DNA from 2 places in the Alkalibacterium putridalgicola genome. Region 2 is predicted to be linked to the other one. Evidence: a T-box and tRNA genes for the amino acid it is inferred to sense, from the RefSeq annotation. Region 2 holds a T-box; the other holds one or more tRNA genes.
The links. A T-box is a leader RNA that pairs with one kind of tRNA and senses whether it is charged. The one in region 2 lies ahead of serS (serine--tRNA ligase), so its partner is inferred to be a tRNA-Ser.

Region 1: it encodes a tRNA-Ser, which carries the amino acid that the T-box ahead of serS (serine--tRNA ligase) is inferred to sense. The anticodon was not compared.

What each region holds. Positions count from the first base shown of each region.
Region 1 covers NZ_CP162615.1:1,816,365-1,819,709, reverse strand. Annotated here, with positions in the region: rRNA gene rrf (5S ribosomal RNA) at 6-121, shown strand; tRNA gene AB4027_RS08675 (tRNA-Val) at 147-219, shown strand; tRNA gene AB4027_RS08670 (tRNA-Lys) at 231-303, shown strand; tRNA gene AB4027_RS08665 (tRNA-Leu) at 321-402, shown strand; tRNA gene AB4027_RS08660 (tRNA-Thr) at 426-498, shown strand; tRNA gene AB4027_RS08655 (tRNA-Gly) at 509-580, shown strand; tRNA gene AB4027_RS08650 (tRNA-Leu) at 612-697, shown strand; tRNA gene AB4027_RS08645 (tRNA-Arg) at 720-793, shown strand; tRNA gene AB4027_RS08640 (tRNA-Pro) at 810-883, shown strand; tRNA gene AB4027_RS08635 (tRNA-Met) at 895-968, shown strand; tRNA gene AB4027_RS08630 (tRNA-Ile) at 976-1,049, shown strand; tRNA gene AB4027_RS08625 (tRNA-Met) at 1,069-1,141, shown strand; tRNA gene AB4027_RS08620 (tRNA-Asp) at 1,228-1,300, shown strand; tRNA gene AB4027_RS08615 (tRNA-Gly) at 1,308-1,378, shown strand; tRNA gene AB4027_RS08610 (tRNA-Ile) at 1,408-1,482, shown strand; tRNA gene AB4027_RS08605 (tRNA-Ser) at 1,509-1,597, shown strand; tRNA gene AB4027_RS08600 (tRNA-Glu) at 1,619-1,690, shown strand; tRNA gene AB4027_RS08595 (tRNA-Ser) at 1,728-1,817, shown strand; tRNA gene AB4027_RS08590 (tRNA-Asp) at 2,039-2,111, shown strand; tRNA gene AB4027_RS08585 (tRNA-Phe) at 2,123-2,195, shown strand; gene AB4027_RS08580 (ISL3 family transposase) at 2,331-3,345, opposite strand, start outside.
Region 2 covers NZ_CP162615.1:138,190-141,534, reverse strand. Annotated here, with positions in the region: gene msrA (peptide-methionine (S)-S-oxide reductase MsrA) at 1-96, opposite strand, end outside; gene serS (serine--tRNA ligase) at 132-1,406, opposite strand; T-box leader at 1,472-1,694, opposite strand; gene AB4027_RS00650 (serine hydrolase) at 1,760-3,082, opposite strand; gene AB4027_RS00645 (hypothetical protein) at 3,308-3,345, opposite strand, start outside.

The DNA of each region.
Region 1 (3,345 bases), 840 kb from region 2:
CACTGTGCGGTGACGATGGCGGGAAGGACCCACCTGTTCCCATTCCGAACACAGCCGTTAAGCTTCCCAGCGCCGAGGATAGTGAAGGGTTTCCCTTTGTGAAAGCAGGACGTTGCCGTGCAGACTTTTACTTTTTATGTTACACTGGAGGCTTAGCTCAGTTGGGAGAGCATCTGCCTTACAAGCAGAGGGTCAGCGGTTCGAGCCCGTTAGCCTCCATTTCATTTTTAGAGCCGTTAGCTCAGTTGGTAGAGCATCTGACTTTTAATCAGAGGGTCGCTGGTTCGAGCCCAGCACGGCTCATATATTGTGAGAAGCAAGCGGATGTGGCGGAATTGGCAGACGCACTAGATTTAGGATCTAGCGCTTCACGGCGTGGGGGTTCAAGTCCCTCCATCCGCATAAGTGTTTCTCCATAATATTAAGCCGGCTTAGCTCAGTTGGTAGAGCAACTGATTTGTAATCAGTGGGTCGAGGGTTCAACTCCTTTAGCCGGCATATTTTTTTTGCGGAAGTAGTTCAGTGGTAGAACATCACCTTGCCAAGGTGGGGGTCGCGGGTTCGAATCCCGTCTTCCGCTTTCCAATTCTTATATTTGAGAGTTATCCCAGGCCGGGGTGGCGGAATTGGTAGACGCACAGGACTTAAAATCCTGCGGAGAGTTTTCTCCGTGCCGGTTCGACTCCGGCCCTCGGCATCATCTATGCATAATAGATCACGCACCCTTAGCTCAATTGGATAGAGTACCTGACTACGAATCAGGCGGTTAGAGGTTCGACTCCTCTAGGGTGCATGTAACAAAGAAAGTACGGGAAGTAGCTCAGCTTGGTAGAGCACCTGGTTTGGGACCAGGGGGTCGCAGGTTCGAATCCTGTCTTCCCGATGTGTTAAAATGGCGGTGTAGCTCAGCTGGCTAGAGCGTACGGTTCATACCCGTGAGGTCGTGGGTTCGATTCCCTCCGCCGCTATGGAAGCGGACCTTTAGCTCAGTTGGTTAGAGCAAACGGCTCATAACCGTTCGGTCGCAGGTTCGAGTCCTGCAAGGTCCATTTTAACCATTACTATTATCGCGGAGTAGAGCAGTTGGCAGCTCGTCGGGCTCATAACCCGGAGGTCGCAGGTTCGAGTCCTGCCTCCGCAATGTCATGGCTGTTGCTTCTTTAGAAGCTTACAGACATGATACACTCGAGCGTCAGCTCGCAGTGTGTCCGAATTAAAGCATTTCAAGGTCCCGTAGTGTAGCGGTTATCACGCCTGCCTGTCACGCAGGAGATCGCGGGTTCGATTCCCGTCGGGACCGTTGATATGCGGGTGTAGTTTAGTGGTAAAACCACAGCCTTCCAAGCTGTTGTCGGGAGTTCGATTCTCCTCACCCGCTTTATACAAAATGTATAATAAAGTTATTTGGGGCCTATAGCTCAGTCCGGTTAGAGCGCACGCCTGATAAGCGTGAGGTCGGTGGTTCGAGTCCACTTAGGCCCATTTATATCAATAATTATTATTGGTATGGGGAAGTACTCAAGTGGCTGAAGAGGCGCCCCTGCTAAGGGTGTAGGTCGGTTTAGCCGGCGCGAGGGTTCAAATCCCTCCTTCTCCGTTTTTTCTTTTGTATATGCAAGGCCCCTTGGTCAAGCGGTTAAGACACCGCCCTTTCACGGCGGTAACACGGGTTCGAATCCCGTAGGGGTCATCATACAACACTTGAGGTGTTGTATATTATTTTACATGGAGGATTACCCAAGTCCGGCTTAAGGGAACGGTCTTGAAAACCGTCAGGCGTGTCAAAGCGCGCGTGGGTTCGAATCCCACATCCTCCTTTGCCATGATTGTTGCTTCTTCAGAAGCTTACAAGCATGGTACACTCAGTCGTTAGACTGCAGTGTCTCATATTCATGACTGTTGAAGCTTCAGCGATTACAGGCATGATACACTTGGACGTAAGTCCACAGTGTTTCTTTTAAAAATGATTGTTGCTTCTTCAGAAGCTTACAAGCATGATACACTCAGTCGTTAGACTGGAGTGTTACCTATGAAAAAAGGTCCCGTAGTGTAGCGGTTATCACGCCTGCCTGTCACGCAGGAGATCGCGGGTTCGATTCCCGTCGGGACCGTTTTTTTATTTGGCGCAGTAGCTCAGTTGGTAGAGCAACGGATTGAAGCTCCGTGTGTCGGCAGTTCGACTCTGTCCTGCGCCATCATACAAAAAAGACGACAGTAACTGGCAATCCGCCTCTTACTTGTCGTCTTTTTTTTGGGTTCTACGTCAACTAACGTTGGTGAAGAATAATAGCTAAATATTTTTAAGTTATCGGAGAGTACATCTCAGCTACCTAGGCAGCTGATGTGTGCTCTTCATTTTTTTTGACAGATTTCTGTTCTATTTGTTGATTAAGCTTGAAGTGCAATATGATTCGATTTTTGTAATTGGCAAAGTTGCGGTAGCCGTAGGCTACTCGGTTCAGGACCTTTATTTTATTATTGATGCCCTCGATCAGTCCGTTGTTGTACGGATAAATAAATGTATGGCATATCGCGCTTAGATGTTTTCTCAATGTCCGTAAGCTTGTCTTCATTTGAGGGGACACATCCGGTGAACAGGGCTGATTCAATATAGCCGACAATTGTTCAAAGTCGTTCGCTTCAACGGCCGCGATGATGGACTGATACAAATTATAAGTGGTCTTGAGAGTTGAATCATAATTCAGTATTTCCGATAGGATTGCTGCTTCTGTTCGTTGACCGAAAAGACGGTAGAAGGTATAGGTCGTGTAAGTAATATTTTTTTCTTTCTTAAGTAGCTTCTTCCAGTAGCGTTTTAACCGTCGATACTTTTTCTGATCTTCGCCATTTGAGTTATTCAGTTGGTTCATTATTGTCACCCGGGTCTTGTTCATGGAGCGATTAATAAGTTGGATGATGTGGAAACGATCGATGATGACATGAGCGTTAGGAAATAACGTGGGTATGAAGCTGATATAACTGGCATTCATGTCTATCGTTATCGTCTTCACTTCACTTCTTTGCTTGAGGCTGTATCGTGATAAAAAGTGTTGAGTGACATGACGACTGTCTTTAGCTGGCAAGATATCCAGAATATCGCCCGTCTCCGCATCAATGTATTCAAAGGCCATGCGCCCACTGGCGTATTTAAATTCGTCAAAAGACAAGTTTTTGGGAAGTGAATGATAATGTGGACGGTAACGTTCACCTTCCGCTGTAAGGACACGTTGAACACTCGCTTCTGAGACATTAGTGTGCTTGGCTATATCTTTGATTGAGCGGGTTTCACCGGATTGAGTCAAGATTTGTGCTTTTATGTAGTTCGAGATGAAGCAGTTACGTTCA
Region 2 (3,345 bases):
TGAAGTGATCGAAATGATACCTGGTAATGAATCAAAAGGCTGGACCATACACCAGAAACAACCACCCGCGAATATTGCTCTTTGTTCATTAACCATTTACATTCTCCTTTACTGCTGTTCCTTGGGTTGACTTAACGGATTTCGGTAACGCCACCCATATACGGTACGAGAGCTTCCGGTATTTTGATGCTGCCGTCAGCCTGCTGATAGTTTTCCATGATGGCTGCAACTGTTCGACCTACAGCCAATCCCGAGCCGTTCAAGGTGTGTACATATTCTATTTTACCATCTGATTCTTTTCTGTATCTAATCATAGCTCTTCGCGCCTGGAAATCTTCTGTGTTTGAACATGAGCTGATTTCTCTATAGGTGTCCTGAGCCGGGATCCAAACTTCCAGATCATAGGTTTTCGCTGCTGCAAAGCCGGTATCACCTGTTGAAAGCAGCACGACGCGGTAAGGAAGACCTAGCCTCTTGAGGATCGCTTCAGCGTTATTGGTCATTTTCTCAAGTTCATCATAGGACTCTTCCGGCTTGGCAAACTTGACCATTTCTACTTTATTGAACTGATGCAGTCGGATCAGTCCGCGCGTATCTCTGCCGGCACTTCCGGCTTCTGAACGGAATGACGGAGACAGAGCCGTAAAGTATTTGGGCAGGTCTTTCTCTTCAAGGATCTCATTCTGATAGTAGTTCGTCAAAGGCACTTCTGCTGTCGGGATCAGTGTCAGCGGGTGATTTTTGATTTGGAATACATCTTCCTTGAATTTAGGGAACTGACCTGTTCCGTATAAGGCATTATCATTTGCCAGATAAGGCGGGATGATTTCTTCATAGCCGTGTTCCGTCGTATGCATATCCAGCATGAAGTTATACAGCGCTCTCTCTAAGCGAGCACCTAATCCTTTATAGTAAAGGAAGCGGCTGCGGGCTACTTTCGCACCGCGTTCAAAGTCCAGGATACCTAAGTCTGCACCTAAGTCCCAGTGCGGTTTCGGCTCGAAGTCAAAAGCATTCGGTTCTCCCCATTTGCGTACTTCCACATTGGATTCTTCATCTTCACCGACTGGGAGTGAGGAATGGGGAAGGTTCGGCAAGCCAGCTGCTATCTCATTGACTTGTTCTTCCAGTTCCTCCAGATCGGCATCGATCGTTTTTATCTGCCCGCCGACTTCCTGCATGGCCGCTATCGTCTCTGATGCATCTTCTTTATTTCGTTTCTTTTCTGCGATCTGTGCAGAAACATCGTTGCGGTGTTTCTTTAATTTTTCGGATTCTTGGATGAGCTCTCTTCTTTTTTCGTCTAACGCTTTCAGGTTATCCAATTCTTCCGCTGCCACGCCTCGCGTCTGCAGGCGTTTTTTAGTTGTTTCAAAGTCATTGCGGATACGTTTGATATCTATCATGTCTTCTCCTTCTTTCCTGTTTTGAATATTTGCGGGTATTAAAAAAGCAGCCCTTTGATCCCAAAGTAAGGGACGAAAGGACTGCTTCTCGCGGTACCACCCTGATTCAGAAAAACAGCTCACTGCCTTCCTGCACTCTCAAGGATAACGGTCCGGGCCGAAATAATTTAGGCAGTATCGCTTCATTATTTAATGTCGAACGACGGATTCCAGGATAAACAAGATCAGTTTACACCACCCACTGACTCTCTATGCTTGCTTTGTCCTCTACTAGTTCGTTCATCTGTTGTTTATTTAACTGTGCTTACATTTTACCTTACTTCGTTCTAAAAGGTCAACACTTATGTCACGGATCAGAAGCGGTCTCTCAGACTGCCAAAGAAATCTTTGACCAGGTTCGAGAACACGGTAAAGAAACCTGCGCGTTCAACAGAATCTGCTGCAGCCACGGGTATTGAATTCTGAGCTTCTGAATCCAGGAAGTCTACACCCTCCTGGTCGTCCAGGATCAATTCTCCTAAGATCGTTCCAGCTTCTACCGGCGCTTCCAGTTCGCCGTTTTGATTCAATAATTCTTCGTTTGGTTCGAACGTATAACTGATCGCATCTTTGTTTCTTGTATCAGGCAGATAATACTCCAGTGCTTCGGTCGTTTTTAGAGCAACATCTTCCTCCAAGCCGTTTTTAACAGGCAGTGGTGTGACATCCATCAGCACGACATCTCCTTCGACAAGGGTAGTATACTCCCATTCACCGAAGCCATAGTCGAACAGTTTCGCTGTTTCTTCAAAACGCTGCGAACGGTTGGTGAAACCGTCCCCTGCGCCCATAACGACTGAGACCAGACGCTGTCCGTCAGTTTCCGCCGTTCCAGTAAATGTCGCACCGGCAAAAGCTGTTGTCCCCGTCTTCAGGCCGTCTACGCCTGTTCGCTCATGCGCGAGTCCTTCCAGCATCCAGTTCCAGTTTCTCATGGAAATAGCATCTTCCGTACCTTCTCTGAATGTTTTCACTGGGATGCTGGACGTTTCAAGAACTTCCGGATAATCTTCCAGTAATTTCATCGCTACCTTGGCAATACCTTTAGCTGGCATGGCATTCTCTGCATCCTCATCACTGCCTGGGTAATGGTTCCCGTTCAGGTAGCTGTTGTTCAGACCTGTTGTATTATAAATTTCATAATCCTCGATCCCCCATGACTCAACCAGAGAGCGCATGCGATCGACGAAGGCTGATTCGGACCCTTCTATTTCTTCCGCTAAAGCGATCGTCGCTCCATTGGCGGAGTAGATAGCTAAAGCTTCATATAATTCTTTGACTGTGTAGGTACCGCCCGCATGTAAAGGCACATTAGACAAAGCGTAATCCTGACTGATGCTATATGCGTAATCGCTGATCGTCACTTCCGAGTCCCAGGATAGGTTCCCGGCTTCGATCTCTTGAAACAGGATGTATTCGACCAGCATTTTAGTCATCGAAGCGATACCCTTTGCCTCATCGGCATCCTGCTCATGAAGGATCTGGCCTGTCTTAAAGTCCACGAGCAGAGATGCGTCTGCATCGATCTCTATTTCATGTTCGTCAGCAAAGGCCGTTGTGCCTGTCATAAATATGGGGAAAGCCAGAGAAGCACTCATGGCTAGTTTAAGTAATCGGGTCATTTTTGTTTTTATCATTATAATTAACTCCTATATCAGATTCATAGATTCTGTTTCCACTTGTTATCAGCAGTGAACACTTTCATTTCACCATGTCTTATAGTACGCTACCGTTATAAAAAACACAACCGTCTTCACGGAGTTTTCATATTTCCGACACCGGCATGTCATCTGACCACACAAAAAAAGTGCAACAGGAAGTTCTGCAGCTTCCGTCGCACTTTTCATTAGTGACTTATCTCTTTAACTGGATGGGTCCTCATTGCCGGATTCAAGTTTTC